2 regions of the Caldimonas thermodepolymerans genome follow, and region 1 is predicted to be linked to the other one. Evidence: predicted binding sites of a transcription regulator. Region 1 holds the regulator's gene; the other holds the start of a gene.
What was found. Region 1 encodes NrdR, which represses ribonucleotide reductase genes. Its sites were predicted from a motif close to CACNANATNTNGTG; they were not measured.
Positions count from the first base shown of each region.

Region 2: IS481_RS14560 (ribonucleoside-diphosphate reductase subunit alpha) is a predicted target of NrdR. The motif match lies at 13,198-13,211, and genes of this name have one in related genera.

Region 1 is NZ_CP064338.1:2,697,813-2,712,618, reverse strand. Features, by position in the region: gene IS481_RS12780 (riboflavin synthase) at 1-400, opposite strand, end outside; gene ribD (bifunctional diaminohydroxyphosphoribosylaminopyrimidine deaminase/5-amino-6-(5-phosphoribosylamino)uracil reductase RibD) at 436-1,548, opposite strand; gene IS481_RS12770 (GspH/FimT family pseudopilin) at 1,688-2,236, shown strand; gene pilV (type IV pilus modification protein PilV) at 2,233-2,808, shown strand; gene IS481_RS12760 (PilW family protein) at 2,811-3,695, shown strand; gene IS481_RS12755 (pilus assembly PilX family protein) at 3,794-4,312, shown strand; gene IS481_RS12750 (pilus assembly protein) at 4,377-8,033, shown strand; gene IS481_RS12745 (type IV pilin protein) at 8,051-8,500, shown strand; gene nrdR (transcriptional regulator NrdR) at 8,574-9,017, opposite strand; gene glyA (serine hydroxymethyltransferase) at 9,036-10,283, opposite strand; ZMP/ZTP riboswitch at 10,368-10,496, opposite strand; gene IS481_RS12730 (lytic transglycosylase domain-containing protein) at 10,560-11,474, opposite strand; gene ubiD (4-hydroxy-3-polyprenylbenzoate decarboxylase) at 11,726-13,291, shown strand; gene IS481_RS12720 (YdcF family protein) at 13,506-14,318, opposite strand; gene msrA (peptide-methionine (S)-S-oxide reductase MsrA) at 14,471-14,806, shown strand, end outside.
Region 2 is NZ_CP064338.1:3,092,765-3,107,570, reverse strand. Features, by position in the region: gene IS481_RS14635 (50S ribosomal protein L25/general stress protein Ctc) at 1-448, shown strand, start outside; gene IS481_RS14630 (CynX/NimT family MFS transporter) at 579-1,769, shown strand; gene pth (aminoacyl-tRNA hydrolase) at 1,874-2,500, shown strand; gene IS481_RS14620 (hypothetical protein) at 2,497-2,904, shown strand; gene IS481_RS14615 (YfhL family 4Fe-4S dicluster ferredoxin) at 2,927-3,193, opposite strand; gene coaD (pantetheine-phosphate adenylyltransferase) at 3,205-3,708, opposite strand; gene rsmD (16S rRNA (guanine(966)-N(2))-methyltransferase RsmD) at 3,740-4,327, opposite strand; gene ftsY (signal recognition particle-docking protein FtsY) at 4,415-5,473, shown strand; gene IS481_RS14595 (DUF2726 domain-containing protein) at 5,526-6,242, opposite strand; gene ffh (signal recognition particle protein) at 6,372-7,736, opposite strand; gene IS481_RS14585 (cytochrome C assembly family protein) at 7,854-8,636, shown strand; gene IS481_RS14580 (PP0621 family protein) at 8,656-8,889, shown strand; gene IS481_RS14575 (sensor histidine kinase) at 8,899-10,791, shown strand; gene IS481_RS14570 (sigma-54-dependent transcriptional regulator) at 10,788-12,341, shown strand; gene ampD (1,6-anhydro-N-acetylmuramyl-L-alanine amidase AmpD) at 12,342-12,926, shown strand; gene IS481_RS14560 (ribonucleoside-diphosphate reductase subunit alpha) at 13,439-14,806, shown strand, end outside.

The DNA of each region.
Region 1 (14,806 bases):
CCAGCTCGGTGGGCGCCAGCACCCGCAGCTGCCAGGATTCGCCCACCGGCCCCAGGTGCGTGACCGTGCCCAGGCCGTCGACATGGCCGCTGACCAGGTGCCCGCCCAGCCGGTCGTGCGCGCGCAGCGCCTTCTCGAGGTTGACCGGGCCGGGCTCGGCCAGGCCGGCCGTGCGCGCCAGGCTTTCGGCCGAGACGTCGACCGTGAACACGCGCTGCGCGGGGTCGAAGCTGGTGACGGTCATGCAGGCGCCGTTGAGCGCGATGCTGTCGCCCAGCTGGACGTCGTCCAGGAAGCCCTCGGGCGTCTCGACCGCCAGCCGCACGCCGTGCTGCGCGCTGTCGCCCAGGGGAGAAACGGAACGGATGTGGCCGAGGCCGATGATGATGCCGGTGAACATGACCCGGATTGTCGCAGGAGCGCGGGCAGGCGTTTTCAGAAGCGGTCCCGTCCCGGCGGGCGGGCGATGACGCGCAGGTCGGGGCCGACGCGCTGCACGTCGACGAATTCCAGCGCGACGGACCGGTCCAGCGCGGCGAGCGGGGCGAGCTCCAGCATGCCGCGTCCCGGGCCGATCAGCCTGGGCGCCAGGTAGACCAGGAACTCGTCGACCAGTCCCTCGCGCACGAACGAGCCGTTGAGCTTGTGCCCGGCCTCGACGTGCAGCTCGTTGATGCCGCGCGCCGCCAGGTCCGCCAGCATGGCCGGCAGGTCGACCTTGCCGTGCGGGTTGGGCAGGTACTGCACCTCGGCGCCGGCCGCACGCAGGGCCTGCGCGGCGGCCTCGTCGGGGCGGGCCGCGTAGACCAGGACCTGGCCCGGCGGCGGCAGGATGCGCGCCGTAGGCGGCGTCTGCAGGCGCGAGTCGACGATCACCCGCAGCGGCTGCCGGGGCGTTTGCACCTCGCGCACGTCCAGCCGCGGATCGTCCTCCAGCACCGTGCCGATGCCGGTCAGCACCGCGCCCGCCCGGGCCCGCCAGGCATGGCCGTCGGCCCGCGCCGCGGGCGAGGTGATCCACTGGCTGACGCCGTTGTCCAGCGCGGTGCGGCCGTCCAGCGAGGCGGCCACCTTCATGCGCACCCACGGTCGCTGGCGCAGCATGCGCGAGAAGAACCCGAGGTTGACCTCGCGCGCCTCGTCGGCCATCAGCCCCTCGTCCACCTGGATGCCGGCCGCGCGCAGGCGCTCGATCCCGCGGCCGGCGACCAGCGGGTTCGGATCGCGCACCGCCACCACGACGCGGCGCACCCCGGCGCGGACGAGCGCGTCCGCGCAGGGCGGGGTGCGGCCGAAGTGGGAGCAGGGTTCCAGGGTCACGTAGGCCGTGGCGCCGTGCGCTGATCGCCCGCTGGCTGCCAGGGCCTGCAGGGCCGCGACTTCCGCATGGGCGGATCCGGTCGCCTGGGTATGGGCGGCCACGCTGGACCCGTCGGGCAGCACCAGCACGCAGCCCACGGCGGGATTGGGCGGACAGATGATCCTGGCCTGGCGGGCCTGCTCCAGGGCCTGCGCCATCCAGTGGCGGTCGTCGTCGGATCGGCTCATTTCGTGAAATTCATCGCGTTCGGTCGCGGACAGGTGGTGCGGCCCTGCCTTTCATCACACGGCGGGCGCCGGTTGTCGCGATCAAATTGTCGGTGCAGGTGGCGGTCGATAGAGTGGCGACCGTCAGGATAAGGCGAACATGAACAGCAGACCCAATCGCGGCTTCACGCTGATCGAATTGCTGGCAGTGATCTCCATCATGGGGGTGCTCATTGCCATCGGCGTGCCGAGCTTCCGCACTTTCGTTGCCGGTCGCGCCGTCACGGGGCACGTGAGCGAGATCGCGAGCGCCATGCGCCTGGCGCGGGCGGAGGCGATCAAGCGCGGCGCGCCGGTGACGCTGTGCCGCACGACCGAGCCGGACAGCGACGAGCCTTCCTGCTCGTCCGGTGACTGGACCACGGGCTGGGTGATCTTCGTCGATCGCGGCACCCAGGGACAGTTCAACGCGGAAACCGACCAGGTGGTCCAGGTCCACGGGCCGGTGACCAACAGTGGCGGCATCACGCGCAGCGGCAGCGCCTCCATCACCTTCCTGCCCAGCGGTGTCGCCACCGGGGCGGCGGGCAGCTTCACCTTCCTGCCGACCCTGCCCGAAGGCGATGCGAACTTTGCGCGACTGCGCCGTGTCGTGTGCGTGAACTTCGTCGGTTCCACGCGCATGAGCACCACGGGGACATGTTCATGATGAGACCTTCCTTTGCCGCAGGCCATGGCCGCAGGCGCTCCGCCGCCCGCGGGGCGAGCCTGATCGAGGTGCTGGTGGCGTTGCTGATCCTGTCGTTCGGCATGCTGGCCATGGCCGGCCTGCATGCCGCGGCCTTCAGGTACGGAAAGATGTCCCAGTTCCGTGGCGTGGCCACGCAGCTGGCCACCGAGATGGCCGACCGCATGCGCGCCAACGTCGACGGGGCGATGGCGGGGAACTACGTCCACGAGGAAGCCTACGACAGCGGCGCCTCGGCGGTCACGGTGCCCGCCTGCGCCAACCCCGCCGAATGCACGCCGGCCGAGATCGCGGAAGTGGACCTGGCGCAGATGCTCAACACGGTCCGCCTGGCCCTGCCGGGCGGTGGGCTGTACGTCGAACGCGACGCGGCGCAGCCCAACGCCTACAACGTCTGGGTCCTGTGGCTGGATCCCGAGGCTCACGGCAACGACGAGCAGGACGACTCGGCCTCGCTGTCCGGGCTGTGTCCTGAAGGCGCGGGCGTGTCGTCGCCACGGCCGCAATGCATGCCGGTGAGGGTGGTGCTATGAGGATGGATCGACTTCGACATGACCGTCGCCGTCAGGCGGGCCGTTCGCTGGTCGAGATCATGGTGGCGCTGGCGATCGCCGCGGTGATCCTGGCGGCGATCCTCATCACCGTCTCGGGGACGGGCTTGTCCGGACGGCGATACGACGCGCAGGCCCGCCTGAACGACGAGGGCCAGGTGGCGCTGAGCCTGATGAACCGCCACCTGCGCATGGCCGGGTTCTGGATCCCGGGCTCGCCCGTGCAGTCGCTCGACAGCGAGGACATGCTGCGCGGCTGCCGCAACGGCTTCAACAACCCGACGGCGGCCAACTTCGCCAACCTCAGCTGCGCCAGCGGCGCCGGCAACGACGCGATCGCGGTGCGCTACGACGGTCGCCAGCCGGGGATCACGCCGACCGACTGCCTGGGCGCGTCCGCCGGCATCCCGGCCGACGGGTGGGTGGACAACCGCTTCTACATCGCGCAGAGCCCGAGCACCGGCAATCCGGCGCTGTACTGCCGCGGCAACGGTGGCGGCGGGCCGGAGGCGCTGGTCGACAACGTCGAAGCGATGCGCATCCAGTACGGCATCGCGGCTCAGGGGACCCTGTCGGACGATCCGGTGGTCTTCGATCCCCCGGCCTATGGCGGGCGTACCGTCCGGTACCTGAACGCGGACAGCATTGCCAGCTGCGCTTCCGGGTCGACCCCGGCCAACTCGTGGTGTGCGGTCACCAGCATCCGCGTCTGCCTGCTGATGCGCACCGAAGACGGTGCAGCCGACGAGCCCAACACGCCGTACATCGATTGCGACGGCAACACGACCTCCCAGGCGGACCGTCGCATCCGCCGCGCGATGGTCACGACCATCAGCCTGCGCAATCGCACTTCCGTTTCCGCTCCGTGATGACAGAGGCCGCCATGACGATGCAAAGGGCAAGTTCCGGGGGCGCCAGGCGCCGGCACCGAGGACCGCGCCGCGCGCAGTCCCGCGGCGTGGTGCTCGTGATCGCACTGATCCTGCTGGTCGTGATCGGCATCAGCTCGTCTGTGGCGATCCGCACTTCGCTGTTCGGTGACCTGGTCAGCCAGAACATGCGGGCCCAGGCATTGGCCCTGGAGGCCGCGGAGCTGGCGTTGCGCTACTGCGAGAGCCAGGTCGCGGCAGGCAACTACGCCGCCATTTCCGTCATCGAGGGCGGGACCGACGACGAATGGCGCACCGAGAGCAACTGGGATACGGCCAACTCGGTGCCGGCCAGCGTGCTCGGCTCGAACATCAACTATGCCGTGACGCCGCAGTGCATGGTCAAGCGCATGAGCTATGCGGAAGCCTTCCCCGCCGAGAACGTGCCGCCGAACGCCAAGCGCATCAGGGATCGCCTGGAGGATGGCGAAGAGTACGTGTTCATCTTCCGCATCACGGCCCGCGGCTACAGCCCGGACTTCCGTCGGGACGGAGACGGGCGACCCGTCTCGGGCGCACAGGTGACGGTGCAATCGGCGCTGCGCGCGATCCTGTGAGCACTGCGCGATGCACGAAATCCACCGTATCGCAGGACCGATGGTCACGCAAAGGATGACTGACATGGACGCTCCGATTTCCATTGCCCGCCGCGCTGCCCGACGCCGCAGCGCATTCGTACTGGCGGCCGTGCTGGCCGGCATGCAGGCGGTCCCGGCCTGGTCGGCGCCCGCCCAGATGCCGTTCCTGACGCGTACCACCAACCCGGCGCATCCCAACCTGGTCTACACGCTGGACGATTCCGGCTCGATGCAGTGGCAGTCCATGCCCGACTCGACGTTGCCCAGCAGCACCGAGAACAGGTACCGCATGACCTTCCATCACCAGGATCGTCGGGCACGGGTGCTGTCGGGCAACACCAGGTACGAGCCGCAGGTCATCCCGACACGGACCAACGACCTGATCTCGGCGCGGATGCGGTCCCCCGCGTACAACACGCTCTACTACAACCCCGAGATCCGCTACCAACCGTGGTACCGGTCCGACGGGACCCAGTTCGAGAACTCCAACCCTGCGGCGGCATGGATCTATCCGACCGACCGTCCCCCGGTGGGCACTGACACGGAGCGGGAGAACGCCATCAACAACGGGCTGGCGGTCAACCTGATCGGCGAGATCGAGGCCCCCTCGAACGTCGTCTGGTGCCGCTCCAACACCAGCCGGACGGCCAACCCGACGTCGGTGAACGACAGCGCCAACCGCACCAGCTGGACCTGCAACACGATGGACTCGGGGAGGGAGAAGTACGCGCCGGCGACGTACTACGTGCTGAACGGTGCCCCCAACAACCACGCGAACTTCACACGGGTCCGCATCATGGACTCGACCACCTTCACCCGCGGGCCGGGGCGCACCGACTGCACCGTGGTCGGCAACGTCGCCACCTGCACGCAGGAGCAGGAATACCAGAACTTCGCCAACTGGTTCACCTACTACCGGACGCGCCAGTACCTCGCGATCGGCGCCAGCACGCAGGCGTTCGCGACGCTGGATCCCGACTCAGGGCTGCGGGTCGGCTACGGCCGGATCAACAAGGATCAGACCAACATCGACGGGCGCAGCACCGGCACGATCGAGCGGGGGGTGCGGCGCTTCATCGGCAACGACCGCGAGCAGTTCTTCAACTGGCTGCACGGCCAGGGCTGGAGCGACTCCGGTACGCCGCTGAAGCGTGCCATGGACGACGTCGGGCAGTACTACTCCTGGACCGATGCGCGCGGCCCCTGGGGCAACACGCCGGGCACCAACGACACGTCCGCGCAGCTGGAGTGCCGCAAGGCCTACCACATCCTGATGACCGACGGCTACGCCAACGAAACCGGCGGTGCACGTGACACAGCGCGCCAGGGCGACTTCGACAACTCCAACGGCCCGGTGATCACCGGGCCCGGCGGGGCAAGCTACCAGTACACGCCCTCGCGTCCCTACCAGGCCTCGGGCGGCGGCACGCTGGCGGACCTGGCGATGTACTACTGGAACCGCGACCTCAACCCGAACCTGGCCAACCGCGTGCGTCCCGACGCGAGCAACCCGGCGTTCTGGCAGCACATGGTGAACTTCACCGTCGGCCTGGGCGTGGGCGGCACGCTGGCCTACCCGGATGACCTGGCGCGCATCCAGGCCGGCACGCTGAACTGGCCGACCGTGCAGAACAACCATGCCACCACGGTCGACGACCTCTGGCACGCTGCCGTCAACAGCCGCGGGCGCTACCTCAGCGCGCGCGATCCGGCGGAGTTCGCCTCGGCCCTGACCAGCATCCTGGAAGAGATCGCCGAGCGCGAGGCCAGCGAGGGTGGCGTGGCGGCCGCGGCCGCCACGCTGCAGGCCGGCAACCGCAAGTACGTGCCGACCTACCGCACCGGATCCTGGACCGGCAACCTGACCGCCTACGAGCTCGATGCCAACGGGCAGCAGCTCGAGAAGCTCTGGGATGCCGAAAGCAGCCTGCCCGCTGCGGCGAGCCGGAACATCTTCATCGGGACCCGCGCCACGACCGGGGCGAAGGCGGTGGCCTTCACCTGGGATGCGATGTCGACAGAGATGAAGGCCGAGATGGGGGCGAACGCGGTCGCGGCCTGGGTCAACCACCTGCGCGGCGACACCTCGCTGGAAGGCACGACGCAGGGCGGCATCACGCTGCGCCGCCGCATGGCCCGGCTGGGCGACATCGTCAACTCGCAGCCGACCTACGTGGGCGGGCTGGTGGACATGCAGTACCAGTACCTGCCGGAAGGCACGGCGGGGCGTGAGTCCTATCGGGCCTTCGTCAATGCCAAGCGCAGCCGCACCGGCGTGATCTTCGTCGGTGCCAATGACGGCATGCTGCACGGGTTCCGCGACACCGACGGGCGGGAAGTGTTCGCGTTCATCCCCCGCGCGCTGCTGTCGTCGCTGCCGTCGCTCGCATCGTCGTCGTACACGCACCGCTACTTCGTCGATGGCCAGCAGACCGAGAGCGATGCCTACCTCAACGGCTCCTGGCGCAACGTCCTGGTCGGCAGCACCGGTGCGGGCGCGCGGGCGGTCTACGCGCTGGACGTGACCAACCCGACCAGCATGAACGCCGGCAGCGTGCTGTGGGAGTTCGACTCCACCATCGATCCGGAGCTGGGCCATGTGATGGCCCCGATCGAGGTCGGCCGCATGAAGAACGGTGAGTGGGCCGCGGTGTTCGGCAACGGGCCGGACAGCGCCAGCGGCCTGGCGCGCCTGTTCATCGTCAACCTGCGCACCGGCGAGCTGATCCGCAGCATCCAGGCCGGCAACGCGACCAACAACGGCCTGGGCGGCGTGCGCCTGATCCGCGATGCCAACCAGGTGGTGATCGGTGCCTACGCGGGCGACCTGCAGGGCAACGTCTGGAAGTTCGACCTGACTTCGACGACCTCGGCGCAATGGCGGGTGGCGTTCAGCGGCGCCCCGCTGTTCACCGCAACCGATTCCGGCGGTGCGCCCCAGCCGATCATGGCGACGCCGCAGGTGATCAGCCATCCGCGCGGGGGCTACATGGTGCTGGTCGGCACCGGCAAGCTCTACGAGGAAGGGGACCAGACCAACGCCCAGCAGCAGAGCCTGTACGGCCTGTGGGACCAGCAGATCCTGGTGCAGTCGGGCGAGAACTGGGTCTGGTCCAGCGCCGAACGGATCACGACCCGCTCGAGCATCGTCGACCACAGCATCGACGCGGACACGATCTCGGGTTCCGGCGATTCGACCTACTACACGGTGACCACGACGCCGCTGGACTGGACCACGCACCGTGGCTGGTCCCTGCCGTTGACCATCGTGGCCGGCCAGCGCAACCTGCTGTCGCCGCAGTTCCTGTTCGGCTATGCGCTGTTCGAGACCATGGCGCCGTCGGCCGAGGGCACGGTCAACCCGTGCGAGGATGCCAACAGCGGGGTCGGCTACAACCTCGTCCTCAACCCGCTGACCGGTGCCATGCCGACCATCCCGATCTTCGACACCAACGGGGACGGCGTGATCGATTCGCGGGACACCGTCGCCGCGGGCGCGCAGACCACCTGGGACGGCCGCGACGTGGTGCTGCGGGAGCGTCCCAACCCCTGTCCGTCGGGCGACTGCGGGGACAATCCTTCGCCGTGCCCGCCCGGCACCAAGCAGGCCGTGCTGGCGGGCGCGTCGGCGGGCAACATCTCCACCTGCATCCCGATCCCGCCGCCGCAGCGTTGGTGGTGGCGCCAGCTGTTCGAATGAAGGAATCGAGAGTTTCTATGAGTGATGTCGCAAAGCAGCGTGCGATCCGTCGGGCCAGGGGCTTCACGCTGATCGAACTGATGATCGTCGTGGTGATCCTGGGTATCCTGGCCACGATTGCCTACCCGAACTACAGGGAGTACGTGCGGCGCGGCCAGCGTGCCGAGGCGCGCTCCACGTTGCTCGAGGCGGCGCAGTTCATGGCCCGCTTCTATGCGGCCAACGACCGCTACGACGAGACCCGCAACGGGACTGAAGTGGCGCTGCCCGAGACGCTGCGCCGCTCGCCCGCCAACGGGACGCAAAGCTACGCGATCAGCCTGGCCAGCGTGACCGCGACGTCGTACACCCTGCAGGCGGTGCCGACCGGCGGGATGGCCGATGACCGTTGCGGCACCCTGACGCTGACCAGCACCGGCCAGCGCGGGGCCAGCGGTGGCGCACCCGTCGCCGAATGCTGGAAGTAGGGATCCCGCCTGGCACATCGGTTCGTCCCGATGTGCCTGCCAGCCGCACCGAGCCGGCCTGCGGCCAGCGGCTTCAGATCTCCTTGATCAGCCGGCTGAACTCGTCCACGTCCTCGAAGCTGCGGTAGACCGACGCAAAGCGCACGTAGGCGACCTTGTCCAGCTTCTTGAGCTCGCGCATCACGAGCTCGCCCAGCTTCGAGCTCTGCACTTCGCGCATGCCGCTGGAACGCAGCTTCTGCTCGATGCGCTGCAAGGCCGCGTCGACCTGTTCCAGGCTGACCGGTCGCTTGCGCAGCGCCAGCATCATCGAGGCACGCATCTTGGCCGGATCGAACTCGGCGCGGCTGCCGTCCTTCTTGACGACGGACGGCATGGTCACCTCGGCCCGCTCGTAGGTGGTGAAGCGGGTGTCGCAGGACAGGCAGCGCCGCCGGCGCCGGATGACGTCGCCCTCGTCCGATTCCCGGGTCTCGACGACCTGGGTTTCTTCGTGGCCGCAGAAGGGGCAACGCATGGGACGAGGGCCTCGGGCTCAGCGGTAGACCGGGAAGCGCCGGGTCAGCTCGGCCACCTTGGCGCGCACCGTCTCGATGGTCGCTTCGTCGTGCGGGTTGTCGAGCACGTCGGCGATCAGGTGTGCGGTCTGGATGGCCTCGGCTTCCTTGAAGCCGCGCGTCGTCATCGCGGGCGACCCCAGGCGGATGCCGCTGGTGATCATCGGCTTCTGCGGGTCGTTCGGGATGCCGTTCTTGTTGCAGGTGATGTGGGCACGGCCCAGCACCGCCTCGGCTTCCTTGCCGGTCAGGCCCTTGGGACGCAGGTCGACCAGCATCACGTGGCTTTCGGTGCGGCCGCTGACGATGCGCAGGCCACGCGCGATCAGCGTCTCGGCCATGGCCTGGGCGTTCTTCACCACCTGCTGCTGGTAGGCCTTGAACTCGGGCGACAGCGCTTCCTTGAAGGCCACGGCCTTGGCCGCGATCACGTGCATCAGCGGGCCACCCTGGATGCCCGGGAAGATCGCGCTGTTGATCTGCTTGGCGACATGGTCCTTCATCAGGATGATGCCGCCGCGCGGGCCGCGCAGGCTCTTGTGGGTGGTCGAGGTGACCACGTCGGCGAACGGCACCGGGTTGGGGTAGACGCCCGCGGCGACCAGGCCGGCGTAGTGGGCCATGTCGACCATGAAGTAGGCGCCGACCGCCTTCGCCACCTTGGCGAAGCGTTCGAAGTCGATGCGCAGGCTGTAGGCCGAGGCGCCGGCGATGATCAGCTTGGGCTTGTGCTCGTGGGCCAGCCGCTCCATCGCGTCGTAGTCGATCTCTTCCTTCTCGTTCAGGCCGTAGCTGACGACCTTGAACCACTTGCCGCTCATGTTCAGCGGCATGCCGTGGGTCAGGTGACCGCCTTCGGCCAGGCTCATGCCCATGATGGTGTCGCCGGGCTGCAGCAGCCCGAAGAACACGCCCTGGTTGGCCTGCGAGCCGGAGTTGGGCTGGACGTTGGCGTGCTCGGCGCCGAACAGTTCCTTCACGCGGTCGATCGCCAGCTGCTCGACGATGTCGACGTATTCGCAGCCGCCGTAGTAGCGCTTGCCGGGGTAGCCCTCGGCGTACTTGTTGGTCAGCTGCGAGCCCTGCGCGGCCATCACGGCCGGCGAGGCGTAGTTTTCCGAGGCGATCAGCTCGATGTGGTCTTCCTGGCGCTGGTTTTCCTTCTGGATGGCAGCCCAGAGTTCGGGATCGACGTTGGCAATGGTGGAAACGGAGCGGTCAAACATGACTGGCAGTCCTCTTCGTGGCAAGAAGTCCCTCTACTCGACAGCTGCCGCGCACCAACGGCATGGCAACGGACGTGATCGACAGAGGGCTGCCCAGGCGAACGGCTGAAACGGCGAGGCGCCGGCTGCACTTCCCGGTGGTTCACCACCTTCGGCGCGCGGGGATCGCAAGGGGGCGGTCCCGGGGCCTTATCGCCAGTTGTGCAACCGGCGAAGTGTACTGGATCACGAAAAAAGGGGCCCGCGCGGGACCCCTTGTCGGCGTCGGCGCCAGGCTCACTCGGCCAGCGCGACCTGTTGCGTGGCGCTGCGGGTCAGCTTGTCGTCGGCCGGCTCGGCCGATGCCGGCGGTGTGGCCGGCGCGGTCGTGGCCGGACTGGACTGCACGGTGCGGATGGTGTGCGGCGCCATGACGGGCACGTGGCGGCCGGCCGCCACGTTGCGCAGGTGCTGTTGCTCGGACAGCACCTTGGCGGCATAGCCGCCGTCGTCCGGCAGGTTGGCCGCGCCGACGTAGTGGCGCAGGCCGCCTTCCAGGCTGCCGGCGCGCGCGATGCATTCGCGCAGCACCTTCACGCCCACGCGCAGGTTGGTGACCGGATCGAAGGCGGCATGGGTGCCGCCGAAGGGCTCGTACTTGTCGTTGTGCACGCGGGTCATCACCTGCATCAGCCCCTGCGCGCCGACCGGGCTCTGCGCGAACGGGTTGAAGCCGGATTCGATCGCCATGATGGCCAGGATCAGCGTCGGGTCGACTCCGGCGCCTTCGCCGACGTGCCAGGCTTCCTTCACCAGCCGCGCCAGCGGCTCGGGGGCGACCCGGTAGCGGCGCGACAGCCACAGGGTGATCGCGGCCTGCTGCTGGGACAGCTCGGACGGGTCCGCCGCGGTGGCGCGGGTGATCGCCTTCGGGTCGGCCAGGTGGGCGAGGAAGCTGTCGGGCGAGGACGCCACGCGCGCTTCGTGGCGGGCCTGCAGCCAGCCCAGCGCCTGCACCTCCAGCGCATGGCGCAGCTCGGGCTTGCCGAAGGCGAACACGGCGGCTGCCAGCACCAGGAAGCCCACGAAGGCCAGCCCGTTGTGGCTCAGTTCCAGCAGGCCATGGCCGACGTCCTTGATGAACACCGAGGCCGAGTTGATGGCCGCGTCGCGTGCGCTCTGCAGGGAGCGCCATCCATCGAACGCTGTCATGTCACTCCTTTCCTCCCGTCGGGTTCGATGCTGAGCGCTGGTGGGGTGGCTCATGCCCGACGGCGATAATGCGCCGCGTCCTTGGAATGCGGGCGTCGAGCCAAGCGGCTCGCGCCGGCTGCGGCTTTGATAGGCAGCGTCGCACCGATGACCGGTGCGGGTAATCCCCTAAGCAAGGGGACTGGCGGATTCTAGGGATGCGGCAAATAACCGGTCAAGCATTTCAATGCTGTGCCTAATGAGATTTGGTAATGAAATATCGGGATCTGCGTGACTTCGTGGCGCAGCTGGAGCAACAGGGCCTGCTGAGTCGGGTGCACGAACCAGTCTCCACGCGGCTGGAAATGACAGCGCTCGCTGACCGCGTGCTGAAGGCCGGCGGGCCGGCGCTGTGGTTCGAGCAGCCAATCGGTTACAAATTCCCGGTGCTGGCCAACCTGTTCGGCACGCCGCAGCGGGTGGCGCTGGGCATGGGGGCCGATGACGTCTCCGAACTGCGCCGGATCGGCCAGGTGCTGGCCAACCTCAAGGAACCCGAGCCGCCCCGCGGCCTGAAGGACGCCGGCAAGCTGCTGCAGATGGCCAAGGCGCTGTGGTCCATGAAGCCGGTGCAGCGGCGCAGCGCGCCCTGCCAGGAGGTGGTGTGGGAAGGCGGCGACGTGGACCTCACGCGCCTGCCCATCCAGTACTGCTGGCCGGAGGATGCCGCGCCGCTGGTGACCTGGGGCCTGGTGATCACGCGCGGGCCGCAGGGCGTGGCGCGTCCGCGGCGCCGGCAGAACCTGGGCATCTATCGCCAGCAGCTCATCGGTCGTCGCCAGCTGATCATGCGCTGGCTGGTCCACCGCGGCGGGGCGCTGGACTTCCGCGACTTCGCGCTGGCCAACCCGGGGCAGCCGTTCCCGGTCGCGGTGGCGCTGGGCGCCGATCCGGCCACCATCCTCGGCGCGGTGACGCCGGTGCCGGACACATTGTCCGAATACCAGTTCGCGGGGCTGCTGCGCGGCGGGCCGACCGAGGTGGTGGCCTCGGGCGTCGGCGAGGGCGAGCTCAAGCTGCAGGTGCCGGCCAGCGCCGAGATCGTGCTCGAGGGCCACATCGTGCCGGCTGCGCCGGGCTACACCGGGACCTCGGAACACGGCGTGCCGCTGAAGGAGAAGGGTGGCTACCTGCACGCGCTGGAGGGGCCGTACGGCGACCACACCGGCTACTACAACGAGCAGGACTGGTTCCCGGTGTTCGAGGTGCAGCGCATCACGATGCGCCAGGACCCGGTCTACCACTCGACCTACACCGGCAAGCCGCCCGACGAGCCGGCGGTGCTGGGCGTGGCGCTCAACGAGGTGTTCGTGCCCATCCTGCAGAAGCAGTTCCCGGAGATCGTGGACTTCTACCTGCCGCCCGAGGGCTGCAGCTACCGCATGGCCATCATCAGCATCCGCAAGAGCTACCCCGGTCATGCGAAGCGCCTGATGTTCGGGCTGTGGAGCTTCCTGCGGCAGTTCATGTACACGAAGTTCATCGTCGTGACCGACGACGACGTGAACATCCGCGACTGGCAGGACGTGATCTGGGCCATCACGACGCGGGTCGATCCGGTGCGCGACACCACGCTGGTCGAAAACACGCCGATCGACTACCTCGATTTCGCGTCGCCCGTGTCGGGCCTGGGTGGCAAGATGGGGCTGGATGCGACCAACAAGTGGCCGGGCGAAACGGACCGCGAATGGGGCCGGCTGATCCGCATGGATGTCGAGGTCGAGCGGCGCGTCGACGGCCTGTTCGCGCAGCTGATGGACGATGGCCGCGGGCAATGAGGGCGCCTGCCCTCATTGGAAAGCTGCGCTTGCTCCCCAGGCGCGGGCTTGGTACCTTAGAGGTGCCTGTTCGATACAGGCCTACCACTTGCGCAGTCGCTGCGCACAGGGGCCCCGCGCCGTGAAGCCCGGAGCTCCGAAGGTGGCGTGAGCCACGCACCCCTTCAGGCTGCAATGGTCTGGAGGGGTTTCTATTTGGGACCGGCTGCGGCGCTCAGGCGCCGGCGATCCAGCCCAGCAGCTCGCGCAGCGCGATGCGGTTCTGCGCGATGCCCTCGGTGCTGGGCAGCCAGTCCAGCAGGCGGTCGGGGCGCGGGTTGAAGTAGCCCATCGGGGCCGGCACCACGGCCACGTCGCTGCCCAGCGCTTCGCCGAATGCGCGGGCCGCGCGGCGCATGTGCCAGGCGTGCGTGACCAGCAGCACCTTCTTCACGCCGGACTGGCGCAGCAGCGGCGCGGAGCGGCCGGCGTTCTCGCGGGTGTCGCGCGAGTGCTCCTCGATCCAGCGCAGCGTGACGCCGTATTCCTCCTTCGCGATGCGCGAGGCGATGCGGGCTTCCGGGTGTTCGCCGTCCTGCTGGGCCCAGCCGAGGCCGCCGCTGAAGCCCAGCGGTGCACCGGTCTGCCGCGACAGCCACACGCCGTAGCGCAGCCGCTCGAGCGAGGCGCCGGACAGGTCGGAGACGCCGTATTCCGGCGCGCGCGGCTTCATGCCCCCGCCCAGCACGAGGATGGCCACCGCCGGCGCCTCGCCGCGGGGGAGCGCGTGCACCTCGTCGCGCAGTGCCTGCAGGTCGATCGGCCCGAGCGGGCGCGGCGCGCGCAGCGCATAGGTCTGCAGCACGGCGGCGAAGCCCTGGGTCGAGGTCAGCCACATGCTGCCGAGTGCCAGCAGCACGACCAGGAAGCCCCAGCCGCGGTGGCGCGTCATCACGCGGATGCCGACGAGCACCAGCAGCATCAGCGGCACCGGCGGCAGCAGCAGGGCGGCGAGGAAGGGTTTGAACGAGGCCAGGGTATCGAGCATGGAGCGGACTGGTCTGCAGTGAAGACGGTGCGGCGGGCCGGCGCACCTGGGCCGGGACTGACGCGATCGGCGCGATTGTGCAGGAAACACCTGCGGGGGCCGTGCTTGGGTAAGCTGCGGGCTTCCCGTTCTTGTCCTGCAAGGAGCTGGCGATGTCGCATGCACGCACGACCGAAACCATCACCCTGGGCGGCGGCTGCTTCTGGTGCACGGAAGCGGTGTACGACCGCGTCGAGGGCGTGCTCGACGTGGAATCCGGCTATGCCAACGGCCATGTCGACCACCCGACCTATGAACAGGTCTGCACCGGCACCACCGGCCATGCGGAAGTGGTGAAGGTGGAGTTCGATCCGTCGCGCATCAGCCTGCGCGAGATCCTGGAGATCTTCTTCGTGATCCACGACCCCACCACGCCGGACCGGCAGGGCAACGACGTCGGGCCGCAGTACCGCTCGGCGATCTATTTCCATGCGCCGGAGCAGGAGACC
Region 2 (14,806 bases), 390 kb from region 1:
ACTGAACGGCAAGGTCGAGCAGGTGCTGCTGCGTGACTACCAGATGCACGCCTACAAGCCGCTGGTGCTGCACGTGGACTTCCAGCGCGTCGACCCGACGACCAAGATCGTCAAGAAGGTGCCGCTGCACTTCGTGAACGAGGAAGAATCGCCGGCCGTCAAGACCGACAAGTGCACGATCTCCCACGTCGCCACCGAGCTGGAGATCCAGTGCCTGGCGCAACAGCTGCCCGAGTTCATCGAGGTGGACCTGAGCGGCCTGAACAAGGGCCAGTCGCTGCACGTCAACGACATCAAGCTGCCCAAGGGCGTGAAGGTCATGACCCACGGCAAGCCGAACCCGGCCATCGCCACCGCGGTGCCGCCGGTCGAGGAAGTGATCGTCGATCCGACCGCCGCCGCCCCCGCTGCCGAGCCCGCCAAGGGCAAGGGCAAGGGCAAGAAGTGATCGGCTCCTGCCTCGAAACTTTCGGACGAAAGCCCCGCACTGCGGGGCTTTTTTCATGCGTCTTCGTGTAGCCTTGCGTCGGCCCGGCCGCGCATGACCCCATGCCCGGCCGCAGGCCACGGGCACGACGATGAGCAAACCACCGCTGTTCCGGCGCGCGCAGCTGCCGGCCTTCCTCGCCTTCCTGCTGCTGGCCGTCAACCTGCGGCCGGCGATCACCGCGGTCGGGCCGCTGGTGGGCAGCATCCAGGAAACCACCGGCCTGTCCGGCACGGCGCTCGGGATGCTGACCAGCCTGCCGCTGCTGGCCTTCGCGGCGTTCTCCCCGCTGGCGGGCTTCGCGCGCCGGCTGGGGCTGGAACGTACCGCGGCCTGCGCGATGCTGATGCTGCTGGCCGGCGTGCTGCTGCGCTCGGCCGGCCCGACGGCGGCGCTGTATGCCGGCACGCTGGTGCTTGCGGCGGGCATCGCGGTCGGCAACGTGCTCGCGCCCAGCTTCATCAAGCGCGACTACGCCGCGCACGTGGGCACGTTGACCACGCTCTACGCGATGGTGCTGGCGCTGAGTGCCGCCGCCGGCACGGGGCTGGCGGTGCCGCTGGAGCGCGTGCTGCCGGGCGGCTGGCGCGGCGCGCTGGCGGCCTGGGCGCTGCCGGCTGCCGCCGCGGCGATCCTGTGGGCGCGCGCCTTCCTGCGCCCGCGCGCGCCCGAGCCACCGGCCGACCCGGTCGCGGCAAACACCTCGGTGTGGCGTTCGCCGCTGGCCTGGTGCGTCACCGCCTTCATGGGGCTGCAGTCGATCTGCTTCTACGTCCCGGTGGGATGGTTCCCGCGCGTGATCCAGGACGCCGGCTACGACCCGGCCGTGGCCGGCCTGATGATCACCGCCTTCCAGCTCGTCTCGCTGGTGGCCAGCGCGACCATGCCGCGCCTGCTCGCGGCGCGCCCCGACCAGCGTGCGCTCGCGGTGTTCGCCTCGCTCGTGATCCTCACGGGCGTGCTGGGCCTGATGCTGCATCCCGCGTGGGCGCTGCTGTGGGTGTCGCTGGCGGGGCTGGGTTCCGGGCTGTCGTTCCCGCTGGCGCTGGCGTTCATCGGCCTGCGCACCACCGACCACCGGCAGGCCGCGTCGCTGTCGCTGATGTCGCAGTCGATCGGCTACCTGCTCGCGGCGGCGGGCCCGCTGTTGTTCGGGCTGGCGCACGACCTGTCCGGCGGCTGGACCGCGCCGCTCGCGGGGCTGGCCGCGAGCACCGTGGTGCTGGCGGTCGTGGGCTACCGCGCCGGGCAGGCCCGCACCATTTCCGGTGCGGGTGGGTGAGAGGGCGCGGCCCGCACCTGTTTTCAATCGCTTGCAAGCTCGTGGCCGGCGTTGCCTGCGCGTCAGGCGGCGCCGCCCCGGTCGTCCCCCGATAATCGCGACCCATGATCCGTCTGTTTGTGGGCCTGGGCAATCCCGGGCCGGAATACGAAGCGACCCGCCACAACGCCGGCTTCTGGTGGGTGGACGCGGTGGCCCGCAAGCTCGGCGCTACGCTGCACGCCGAGCGCACCTACCACGGCCTGCTGGCGCGCGTGAACCGCCCGTGCCCGGACGTGCCCGGGCCGGTGTGGCTGCTGCAGCCGCAGACCTACATGAACCGCTCCGGCCTGTCGGTGGCGGCGCTGGCGCGCTTCTTCAAGATCGCGCCGCAGGAGATCCTGGTCGCGCACGACGAACTCGACCTGCCGCCCGGGCAGATGAAGATCAAGCTGGGCGGCGGCCATGCGGGCCACAACGGCCTCAAGGACATCCAGGCCCAGCTGGGCAGTGCCGACTTCTGGCGCCTGCGCCTGGGCATCGGGCATCCGGGCGTGAAGTCCGAGGTGGCCGACTACGTGCTGCGCAAGCCCGCGCCCGAGCACCGCGAGGCGCTCGAGCAGTGCATCGACCGCTCGATGCAGGCGCTGGATGCGATGCTGCACGGCGACATGGAGGCGGCGCAGCGCCTGATCCATGCCAAGCCCCCGCGGCCCAAGCCGCCGCGTCCGCAGGAGCCCGCCGCCTCATGAGGGCCCGCGCGCTGCTCGTCGCCGCATCGCTGTGCGTTGCGGCCGGCGCTGCCGGCGCGCCGCCGCAGGCGGTCTACCGCTGCGGCAACGTCTACGCGCAGCAGCCCTGCGGGCCCGGCGCACAGGCGCTGGATGTCCGGGACGAGCGTTCCGATGCGCAGCATGCCGAGGCATGGCAGGCGCAGCAGCGCCACCAGGCCGCGGCGCAGCAGCTGGAACGCGAGCGGCGCCGCATCGAGGCCGAGCCCGTCGCCGCCGGCGGCATCCACGGCGTGCCGCCACGCGCGCAGCCGGATGCGCAGGACGACCAGCCTCCTCGGAAGCCGCGTCGCAAGAAGCGGTTCAAGTCGCAGCGCCAGGCGCAGGCGGCCGCAGTCCCGACGGCGGGGCTGCAGGGACGTTGAGCGGGTACGGGCGTCCTGGCCCTCAGGAAGTGCCGCCTTGCGCGGCCTGCTGCAGGGCGTGGTACTTCGCCCAGAGCTGTTCCCTGGTTTCCCGGTGCGCCGGATTGACCGGGATGCACTCGACCGGGCACACCTGCACGCATTGCGGCTCGTCGAAGTGGCCCACGCATTCGGTGCAGCGCGTCGGGTCGATCACGTAGATCTCCGGGCCCATCGAGATGGCCTGGTTCGGGCATTCGGGCTCGCAGACGTCGCAATTGATGCACTCGTCCGTGATCATCAGGGCCATGGCGTGGGTCCTCAGCTGCCTTGCTTGACGCGATCCTGCAGTCGCTTGAGCACCGAGGGTGCCACGAACTTGGAGACATCACCGCCAAGCATGGCAATTTCGCGCACGAAGGTGCCCGAGACGAACTGGTACTGGTCCGAGGGCGTCAGGAACACCGTCTCGACGTCGGGCATGAGCTGGCGGTTCATGCCGGCCATCTGGAACTCGTATTCGAAGTCGCTGACCGCGCGCAGGCCGCGCACCACCACCTTGGCGCCCTGGCCGACGACAAAGTCGCGCAGCAGGCCGCGGAAGGCCATCACCTCGACGTTGGCGTAGGGCCGGGCGACCTCGCGGGCGATGTCCAGCCGCTCGTCCAGCGTGAACATCGTGCGCTTGTGGTGGCCGGCGGCCACGGCGACGATGAGGCGGTCGAACAGCGTGCTGGCGCGCCGCATCAGGTCTTCATGGCCCAGCGTCATGGGGTCGAACGTGCCGGGGTAGATCGCCACGCGGGCCTGGGGGGCAGAGGTCATCGAAGGGTCTCCATTGCAGGCAGGGGGCAGTTTATCGGCCCGCGACCGGGCGCAGCAGGTGGAAGTGCACCGTGCCGGCGCGGCCGCTGCGGTGCACCTGCAGGCCCAGCGCCTCCAGCAGCGCGGCCTCGGGCGGGGCGTCGGCTTCCAGGTAGACGTAGCCGTCGGGGACGACGAGGCGCGCCGCTTCGCGCAGCGCGGCCTCGAACAGGCCGGCGGCAAACGGGGGATCGAGCAGCACCAGGTCGAAGCGGGCCTCGGGGACGCGCCGCATCCACGCGAGCGCGTCGCCGCGCACGACCTGCACCGCATCGGCACGCAGGCGCTGCTTCAGGGCATGCAGCTGCGCGACGAGCATCGCATCCTGCTCGAGCAGCACCACCTCCGTCGCGCCGCGCGAGGCCGCCTCGAAACCCAGCGCCCCGGTGCCGGCGAACGCATCCAGGCAGCGCCAGCCGGCGAGGTCCTGGCCGAGCCAGTTGAACAGCGTCTCGCGCACCCGGTCGAGCGTGGGCCGCAGTCCCGGCTTGTCCGCGACGGGCAGCTTGGTGCGCTTCCACTGCCCGCCAATGATGCGCACTTCACGCGGCGGGGAGGAACGAGGGGATCGGGTGGCCATGCTCGGGACGTGCAGGGCGTCGATTGTAGGCAGGCGCGGCAGGGGCAGCCCGGTTTCTTAGAATCGACGGCACGACTCAAGGCACCCATGTTCAGTTTCTTCAAGAAAAAATCCCCCCCGCCGGCCTCCGCGCCTGCCCCTGCACCTGCCCCTGTCGAAGCGCCGGCCGCCCCCGCGCCCCAGGCGCCGGTCGAGCCCGCGGCGCCGGCTCCCGCGGTAGCGGCGGCGCCGGCCGAGCCCGCGCCCGAGCGCCGCTCGTGGCTGGACAAGCTCAAGCAGGGCCTGCGCCGCACCGGCTCGAGCATCACCCAGGTGTTCGTCGGCGCGCGCATCGACGACGCGCTGTACGAGGAGCTCGAGGCCGCGCTGCTGATGGCCGACGCCGGCGTGAAGGCGACCGAGCACCTGCTTGCCGACCTCAAGCGCCGGGTCAAGGAAAGCAAGGCCACCGACGCGGCGGCCGTCAAGGCGCTGCTGGTCGATGCAGTGACCGACCTGCTCAAGCCGCTCGAGAAGCCGCTGGTCGTGGGCCGGTACACGCCGACCGTGATGATGGTCGTGGGCGTCAACGGCGCGGGCAAGACCACCAGCATCGGCAAGCTCACGCGCCACCTGGCCGAATCGAACCAGAAGGTGCTGCTGGCTGCGGCCGACACCTTCCGTGCCGCGGCGCGCGAGCAGCTCGCGGTGTGGGCCGACCGCAACCAGGTCGAGATCGTCAGCCAGGAAGGCGGCGACCCGGCCGCGGTGACCTATGACGCGGTGACGGCCGGCCGTGCGCGCGGCTGCGACGTCGTGATCGCCGACACCGCCGGGCGGCTGCCGACGCAGCTGCACCTGATGGAGGAGCTGAAGAAGATCCGCCGCGTGATCGCCAAGGCCGACGAGACCGCACCGCACGAGGTGCTGCTGGTGGTCGACGGCAACACCGGCCAGAACGCGCTGGCCCAGGTCAAGGCCTTCGACGACGCGCTGCAGCTGACCGGCCTGATCGTCACCAAGCTGGACGGCACCGCCAAGGGCGGCGTGCTCGCGGCGATCGCGCGCGAGCGCCCGGTGCCGGTGTACTTCATCGGCGTGGGCGAGAAGCTCGAGGACCTGCAGACCTTCAACGCGCGCGAGTTCGCGCAGGCGCTGCTGGACTGACGGCCCGGCAGGCCGCTGCGCGGGGCAGCAGGCCGTCGCGTGCGCGGGCGGGTCAATGCGGCCGGCTGGTCGGGGCCGGGCCGAGCGGCATCGGGCCCGAATCGAGGTCGTCGAACCAGGTCGACGGCGGCGGCTCCTCGCGCCGCTCGCGCACGCCGTTGATGATCGGGAAGTTCGAATCGACGCGCGAGGCTCCGTTGGCGGCCTCGGGACGGGTGTCGTCCAGCCCGGTGTCCTGCGCGTCCTCGGCCATGTGCTCCAGCAGCGCCAGCCGCGCCGCGGTGGCCGACGGGATCTGGTTCTCGCGCCAGACATGCAGGGGCAGTCCCGCGGCCTGCAGCACGCGGTCCATGCGCGCCTGGCGCCTGAGCGTGCGTTCCTTCTCCTGGCCTTCGGGCGCGCGCACCTCGACGACCGCGATCACCTGGGACGCGTTGTCGCAGACGACGAAGTCGGCACACAGCTGGCCGACGCGGCGCACCCACTCGCTGTACGAATGCCGGGTCGGCACCTTGAGGAAACGCGCCAGCGGCACCTGGGCGAAGATGACATGGTCGGGCAGGGCCCGGCGCAGCACCATGTAGGCCTGCCGTTCGGTCGAGGTGAGGATGCGGGTGGGCTCCGGGGTCCACGCCATCAGCGTGTCCAGGTGTTCGAGGCTGCGCTTGCCGGGGTGCGCGTTCGGGGTCGCGGCGCTGCGGCGCAGCCACCACCAGCACAGGGCCACGACGAGCACGGCCAGTGCGAGCAGGATGAATACGGGTTCCATTGCAGACGAGTGTTCCGACTTGAGCGGGACCTTAGCGGCCCCTCCCGGTCGGGTCAACTCGTGAACCTGCAGGCGAGGACGGCGAAGTGCCCATTCCTGCACAGGACGCCGGGCGCGGCTAACAAACCGTTACCGCCCGAGGCCAGGCAGGCCCTTCAGGCCGCCCATGCGCTTCATCATCTTCATCAGGCCGCCGCCCTTCATCTTCTTCATCATCGCCTGCATCTGCTCGAACTGGTTGAGCAGGCGGTTGACCTCCTGCACCTGCACGCCGGCGCCGGCGGCGATGCGGCGCTTGCGGCTGGCCTTGATCAGCTCGGGCTTGCGGCGCTCCAGCGGCGTCATCGAGTTGATGATGCCTTCCATGCGGCGGATGTCGCGCTCGGCGCGGTCCATGTCGGCCTGCCCCGCCTTGGCGGCCACCTGGGTCGGCAGCTTGTCGAGCAGGCCGGCCAGGCCGCCCATCTTCTTCATCTGCGAGATCTGCGCGAGGAAGTCGTTGAGGTCGAAGCCCTCGCCGGACTTGACCTTCTGTGCGAGCTTCTCGGCCGCCTTCAGGTCCACGCCCTTCTGGACTTCCTCGACCAGCGCGACGATGTCGCCCATGCCGAGCACGCGGCCGGCGTGGCGTTCGGCGTCGAACACCTCCAGGCCGTCGATCTTCTCGGAGACGCCGGCGAACTTGATCGGCGCACCGGTGATGGCGCGCACCGACAGCGCCGCGCCGCCGCGCGCATCGCCGTCGAGCTTGGTCAGCACCACGCCGGTCAGCGGCAGGGCGTCCTTGAAGGCCTTGGCCGTGTTGACCGCGTCCTGGCCCTGCATCGCGTCGACCACGAACAGGGTCTCGACCGGCTTGAGCGCGGCGTGCAGATCGCGGATCTCGGCCATCATCGCCTCGTCGATCGCCAGCCGGCCGGCGGTGTCGACCAGCAGCACGTCGAAGTAGTGGCGCCGTGCGTGGTCGAGCGCGGCCAGCGCGATGTCGACCGGCTTGTCGTTCGGGCTGGACGGGAACCATTCGGCGCCGGCCTGCTTCGTGACCGTCTTCAGCTGCTCGATGGCGGCCGGCCGGTACACGTCGGCCGAGACCGTCAGCACCTTCTTCTTGCGCTTCTCGATCAGGTGCTTGGCGAGCTTGGCGGTGGTCGTGGTCTTGCCCGCGCCCTGCAGGCCGGCCATCAGGATCACCGCCGGCGGCTGGGTCGCCAGGTTGAGGTCGGACACGCCTTCGCCCATCGTCGCGGCGAGCTCGCGGTGCACCACGCCGACCAGCGCCTGGCCGGGCGACAGCGAGCCCACCACTTCCTGGCCGAGCGCCTTCTCCTTGACCCGGGCGATGAAGTCGCGCACCACGGGCAGGGCGACGTCGGCTTCGAGCAGCGCCATGCGCACCTCGCGCAGCATGTCCTGCACGTTGCTCTCGGTGATGCGGGCCTGGCCGCGCATCTGCTTGACCAGCCGCGACAGGCGATCGGAAAGGGTAGAGGCCATGGGGTGGAGCCTGTGGATCGGGGAGGGCCGGCCCGCCAGAACGGCGGGCCGCGAAAGTACACTGTATGAATGATTCTAGCTTCCGGGCCCTGGGCCGCCTTGCAACTCCAGTCCGCCATGACCGTGGCCGCCAGCCTGGCGGCGCTGGTCGGCTACGGCGTCGCGCTGCTGCAGAGCGAGCACACCGCCCGGCTGCTGCGCTGGACGCTGATCGGCGGCTGGGTCGCGCACGGGCTGGCGCTGGTGCTGGACGGTGCCGGCATCGGCGCGCCGCAGCCGGGCGCGCGCTTCGGCTTCGCGCCGGCGCTGTCGACGACGCTGTGGCTGGTGCTGGCGGTCTACGCGATCGAGAGCCGCTTCGTGCCGCTGCCCGGCGTGCACCGCGCGCTCGCGGTGCTGGGGCTGACCGCGGTGGTCGCGACACTGTTCTTTCCCGGCGAGATGCGGCCGAACGTCGATGGCGCCTGGATGCCGCTGCACTGGGTGCTGGGCATTGCCTCGTACGGCCTGTTCGGTGCGGCGGTGCTGCACGCGGCGCTGCTGAGCCGCGCCGAGCGGCAGATGCGCGAGCGACGCGGCGCGCCCGAAGCGCCGGTGGGCATGCCGGTGCTGCGCCTGGAAAAGCTCACCTTCCGCTTCGTCGCGGCCGGGTTTGCCGTGCTGTCGGCGGCGCTGCTGCTCGGGATCGCGTACGCCGATCCCTGGCGCTGGAACCACAAGACGATCTTCTCGGTGCTGGCCTGGGCCGTGTTCGCGGCGCTGCTGGCCGGCCGCCGCGCCTTCGGCTGGCGCGGGCGCCGGGCCACCCGCTGGGTCTACGCCGGGGCGGCGCTGCTGCTGCTGGCCTACGTGGGCTCGCGGTTCGTGATGGAAGTGTTGCTGGGCCGCACGGTCGCGTGAGGCGGGCGGGGATGCGATGGTGAAGTACCTGGTCTTGCTGCTGGTGGTGGTGCTGGTGCTGTGGTGGGCCGGCCGGCCGCGCGTGGCGCGCAGTGCCGGCAACACATCGCGCGGGGGTGCGTCGGCCGCCGGCCGTCAGGTGCGCCCGATGGTCGCCTGCGCGCACTGCGGCGTGCACCTGCCGCAGGACGAGGCCTTGAGCGGGCCGGGCGGACACTACTGCTGCGAGGCGCACCGCGCCGCCCACCGCTGATCCTGCTCCATGGCACGTCGCCCTTCCCCCGCAGGCGCCGAGGCGGCCCATCCGAGCGAGGAGTCCTGGTTCGCCGCGCTGGGCGTCAGCCAGGACACGCAGATCGACGACGAGGCCGCCGGCGGGCGCGGGAGGTCGCGTCCGTCGGGCTGGCGCGCCGCCGAGTCGCAGGACTCGCGCTTCCTGACCCGGCAGGCCCGCCGCCTGCTCGGCGCGACGACCCAGCCGTCGTTCCAGCGCATCTACCGGGCCTTCCTGGGCGCGCGGGTGGCCGTGGGCCTGCTGCTGCTCGGCGCCCAGGCCGCCTCCCACCTGATCGGCGCAGGCTCGCCCGGCCCCTCCTGGGTGCTGGCGGCGAGCGCGGCCTATGCACTGGCCACGCTGGTGGCATGGTGGCTGGGCCGCCACGCCGCCGAGGGCCGGCAGGGCCGCCCGGTGCACCGGCTGCGGCGCGGGCAATGGCTGTCCACCGTCGGGCTGGACGTGGCCGCGTTCGGGCTGCTGCACCTGTTCGGCTCGACCGGCAACATCAACTACCTGCCGCTGCTGGTGCTGCCGGTGCTGATGGCCGGCGTGCTGACCTCGCGCGGCGCGGCGCTGTCGGTGGCCGCGGCCATCACCCTGCTGCTGCTGGGCGATGCCTGGTGGCGTGCCGCGGACGGCAACTTCTCGATGCTGTACATGCAGGCCGGGCTGGTCGGCAGCGGCTTCTTCGTGATCGCGCTGCTGGCCGGCGAGCTGGCCAGCCGCCTGGCGCGCGAGGAGCTGGCTGCGCGCGGCAGCATGGAGCTGGCGCGCCAGCAGGCCCAGCTCAACCGGCTGGTGATCGAGGAGATGCAGGACGGCGTGCTGGTGGTCGACCGGCGCGGGCGCGTGCGGGTCGCCAACCCGGCCGCGCGCCGGCTGCTGGCCGAAGAAGGCCTGGTGCCCGCGCCGCCGTTCCAGCTCCACGGCGATCCGGCCTGGCAGCCGCTGGCGGCGGTGGTGATGCAGTCGTTCAAGAGCGGCAGCTCGCCGGAGACCGGGCTGGAAGTGCACCTGCCGTTCCCGTCCGGCCACAGCCGCGGGCTGCGGGTGCGCCTGCGCTTCACGAAGCGACGCCAGCCGCAGGCCTCGGAGGAGCTGTGCGTGCTCTTCCTCGAGGACCTGCGCGACGTGCAGGCGCGCACCCGCCAGGAGAAGCTCGCCGCGATGGGGCGCATCTCGGCCGGCATCGCGCACGAGATCCGCAACCCCCTGTCGGCGATCGCTCAGGCCAACGCGCTGCTGGCCGAGGACCTCACCACGCCGGCGCAGCGCCAGCTGTCGCAGATGGTGGCCGACAACGTCGAGCGCCTCAAGCGCATCGTCGACGACGTGATGGAGGTGGCGCCCGGCGGGCCGCCGGTGCAGGTGCAGCCCGTCGACGTTACGGCGCTGGTGGCCAGCACCTGCAGCGAATGGGCCCGCACGGCACGCCTGCCGCTGGACGAGCGCAGCGCCCTGCGGGTCGACCTGCCGCTGGCGCCGGTCGGCGCGGCCTTCGACCCCGACCACCTGCGGCGGGTGCTGATCAACCTGCTTGACAACGGCTACCGGCACGCCTCCAAGCGGCCGGGCAGCGTCGAGGTGCGGCTGGTGGCCGAGCCGGAGGTGCTGACGCTGAGCGTCTGCAGCGACGGCCCCCCCATTCCTCCCGACGTGGAGCGTTACTTATTCGAGCCTTTCTTCTCGACGCGCAGTCGGGGCACGGGGTTGGGCCTGTATATTTGCAAGGAGTTGTGCGAGCGCTACGGCGCGACGATCGACTACCGGCTGCGCAGCGCGCAGTACACGGCGCGCAACGAGTTCTACTTGGTCATGCGGGTCGTGCCGCTCGGTCCCCAAGACGTACCTTCCGCCAGTCTCAACCTGACGCGATGACATCTGCCTCTCACTACAGCCTGCTGGTGGTCGACGACGAACCTGACCTGCGCACCCTGTACGAGCTGACGCTGCTGCGCGAGGGCTATGACGTCGAGGCGGCCGCCACGGTCGAGGATGCCTGGGCCCGCCTGAAGGACCGCACCTACAGCGCCGTCATCACCGACATGCGGCTGCCCGACGGCACGGGGCTGGACCTGCTGCGCCGGCTCGAGGAGGCCGGCCGCCGCGAGAAGACCATCATGATCACCGCCTTCGGTTCGCCCGAGAACGCGGTCGAGGCGCTGAAGGCGGGGGCCTATGACTACCTCACCAAGCCGGTGGACCTGAAGCAGTTCCGCACCGTGGTCGCCTCGGCGCTTGGTCGGCCCAGCGCGGTGCCGGCCTCGGGGGCGGCGGCCAGCTCGGCGGTGCCGGCTGCGCCGCACACGCGCGGCAGCGTGCGCGTGACCGCCCCGGCGGTGCTGGTGACCGGCGCGTCCGGCGCGATGGAGCGCATGGCCGGCATGTCGCCGGCGATGCAGCAGGTGCGCAGCCTGATCGAGAAGGTCGCGCGCAGCATGGCGCCGGTGCTGGTGCAGGGCGAATCGGGCACCGGCAAGGAGCTGGTCGCGCGCTCGATCCACGAAGTCAGCGCGCGCCGTGGCCAGCCGTTCATCGCGGTCAACTGCGGCGCCATCCCCGAGCAGCTGCTGGAGGCCGAGTTCTTCGGCTACCGCAAGGGGGCCTTCACCGGCGCCAACGAGGACCGCGAAGGCTTCTTCCAGGCCGCGCGCGGCGGCACGCTGTTCCTCGACGAGATCGGCGACCTGCCGCTGTCGATGCAGTCCAAGCTGCTGCGCGTGATCCAGGAGCGGGCGGTGCGCCCGGTCGGCGCGGTCGCCGAGACGCCGATCGACGTGCGCATCGTCAGCGCCACCCACAAGGACCTTGCCGCCGAGGTGCAGGCCGGCCGTTTCCGCCAGGACCTGTACTACCGCCTCAACGTGATCCAGATCCGCGTGCCGGCGCTGCGCGAGCGGCTGGAGGACCTGCCGCTGATCTGCGAGCGCGTGCTCGAGCGCATCGCGCAGGACGCCGAGGTCTGGCCGCCGCCGCGCCTGACGCCGGCCGCGCTGGCGCACCTGGCGCGCTATCCCTTCCCCGGCAACATCCGCGAGCTGGAGAACCTGCTGCACCGTGCGGTGGCCCTGTCCGGAGGCGAGTGGATCGACCAGCCCGACCTCGAGCTGCCCGACGCGGTGCTCAACGAAACGGCGCTGCAGGAGGCCGACGCGCCCCTCGTGACCGGCGGTGTAGAGCTGCCGGCCGCGCGCGGGGCGGGCGCCGTGCCGCCGGCCTCGCAGGCCCCCTTGCCCAGCGACCTGGCGGCCTACCTCGACGAGGTCGAGCGCGACATCCTGATCCGCGCGCTCGAGCGGCACCGCTACAACCGCACCGCTGCCGGCGCGAGCCTCGGGCTGTCGCTGCGCCAGATGCGCTACCGCATGGCGCGCCTGGGCGTGATGGTGGCCGAGCACGGCGTGGCGGTCGAATCCGACGACCACTGAATGACCATCACCGCGGGCAGCCCGGACGGCTGGCGTGACGGCTGGTACGCTGCGGCGCGCCACATCGCCTCGCCCAACTTCGGCCCGCGTCCGCCGGGCACGCGCATCGACCTGGTGGTGGTGCACTCGATCAGCCTGCCGCCCGGCGTCTACGGCGGTCCGCACATCGAGCAGCTGTTCACCAACACGCTGGACTGGGACGCGCACCCGTACTTCCAGCAGATCCGTGGCCTGGAGGTCTCGGCGCACTTCGTGATCCGCCGCGACGGCGAGCTGCTGCAGTTCGTCTCCTGCGACGACCGCGCCTGGCATGCGGGGCGCTCGTGCTTTGGCGGCCGCGAGAACTGCAACGACTACTCGATCGGCATCGAGCTCGAGGGCCTGGAGGGCGGGCGCTTCGAGCCGGCGCAGTACCAGGTGCTCGCGCGCCTGCTGCATGCGCTGAAGCGGCGCTACCCGATCGAGCACGTCGCAGGCCACGAGCATGTCGCGCCGGGCCGCAAGCAGGACCCCGGTCCAGGGTTCGACTGGGCGCTGATCGCGCGCATGACACAGTGGCCCGATCGGTATTTTCCCGGGGCGTGAGCGCCTCTTCGTGAGGCGAGTTGCGCGAGGCGCGCGCAAACGCGGCACGGGGGGCGGCGTGAGAACTCCAGCAGCGAAGCGGCCTGGGCGGGCAAATCGCCGCGCCAGCCCAACGCTGATGCGGGATGTGCCTGCCACTGCCAGCACTGATGCGTGCAGACGGCGCATCGCACTCTCCTGGTGCCGGCCTCGCATGCAAAAAAACGGGCTCGCGTCAATCCTTCTTCGGGTTGGTCCGGACGCTAGAGGTAGCGCTTGAAGTCGGGCGGGGCGCTAGATATAGTGTCCCGTCATGGTATCCTCGCGCCCTCGCAAAAACGCCGAGCCATCCGTGTGCGAATGCCGCGGTCCTTGGCGCGAAGCCGCCTCCGCCGTGCCCGGCACGGTCACGGCAGCGGGGGCCATGCACCCGAACACTCCACCCTCGACGCAACTGCACGCCCCGGTGCCGGGGTCGCTGCGTTGAGGGTTTCGTTTTTTCGATCGAGCTTGAACAACAAGGAAGGGAACACATGCAGACCATCAGCACCAGCGTCGATCCGCAAGCTGCGGGCAGCGTCCCGGGGACTCCCCGTCCGGCGGTAGCCGCCGCCTCGGCCTACGCGGGCTACCAGATCATTCGTCGCAACGGTGCGGTGGTGGCCTTCGAGCCGAACAAGATCGCGGTGGCCCTGATGAAGGCCTTCCTCGCCGTGCACGGCACGCAGGGGGCGGCCTCGGCCAGCGTGCGCGAGACGGTCGACGGGCTGACCGAGACCGTGGTGCGTGCGCTGCTGCGCTCGCGCCCGAACGGCGGCACGTTCCACATCGAGGACGTCCAGGACCACGTCGAGCTGGCGCTGATGCGCGGCGGCCACCACGAGGTCGCGCGCGCCTACGTGCTGTACCGCGAGCGCCGCGCGCAGGAGCGCGCCCGCCAGCAGGGCACCCAGCAGGAAGCCGCGGCGCAGGAGCCGGTGCTGCACGTGATCGACGGCGGCCAGCGCGTGCCGCTGGACATGGGCAAGCTGCAGGCCCTGGTCAACTCCGCCTGCGAGGGCCTGGGCGAGGACGTGCGCCCCGAGCCCATCCTGGCCGAGACCAAGCGCAACCTGTACGACGGCGTGCCGATGGACGAGGTGCACAAGGCCGCCATCCTGGCCGCGCGCACGCTGATCGAGAAGGACCCCGGCTACACCCGCGTCACCGCCCGCCTGCTGCTGCACACGATCCGCAAGGAGGTGCTGGGCGAGGAGGTCACCCACGCCGAGATGCACGAGCGCTACGCCGAGTACTTCCCGCAGTTCGTCAAGAAGGGCGTCGAGGCCGAGCTGCTCGACGAGAAGCTGCTGCAGTTCGACCTGAAGCAGCTGGGCGCGGCGCTGAAGGCCGACCGCGACCTGCAGTTCGACTACCTGGGCCTGCAGACCCTGTACGACCGCTACTTCCTGCACGTCGACGGCACCCGCATCGAGCTGCCGCAGGCCTTCTTCATGCGCGTCGCGATGGGCCTGGCGCTCAACGAGATCGAGCGCGAGGCGCGCGCGATCGAGTTCTATGAAGTGCTGTCCAGCTTCGACTTCATGTCCTCGACGCCGACGCTGTTCAACTCCGGCACGCGCCGCTCGCAGCTGTCGAGCTGCTACCTGACCACCGTGCCGGACGACCTGGACGGCATCTACGAGGCGATCAAGGAGAACGCGCTGCTGTCGAAGTTCGCCGGCGGCCTGGGCAACGACTGGACCCGCGTGCGCGCGCTGGGCAGCCACATCAAGGGCACCAACGGCAAGAGCCAGGGCGTCGTGCCGTTCCTGAAGGTGGTCAACGACACCGCGGTGGCGGTCAACCAGGGCGGCAAGCGCAAGGGCGCGGTCTGCGCCTACCTGGAGAGCTGGCACCTG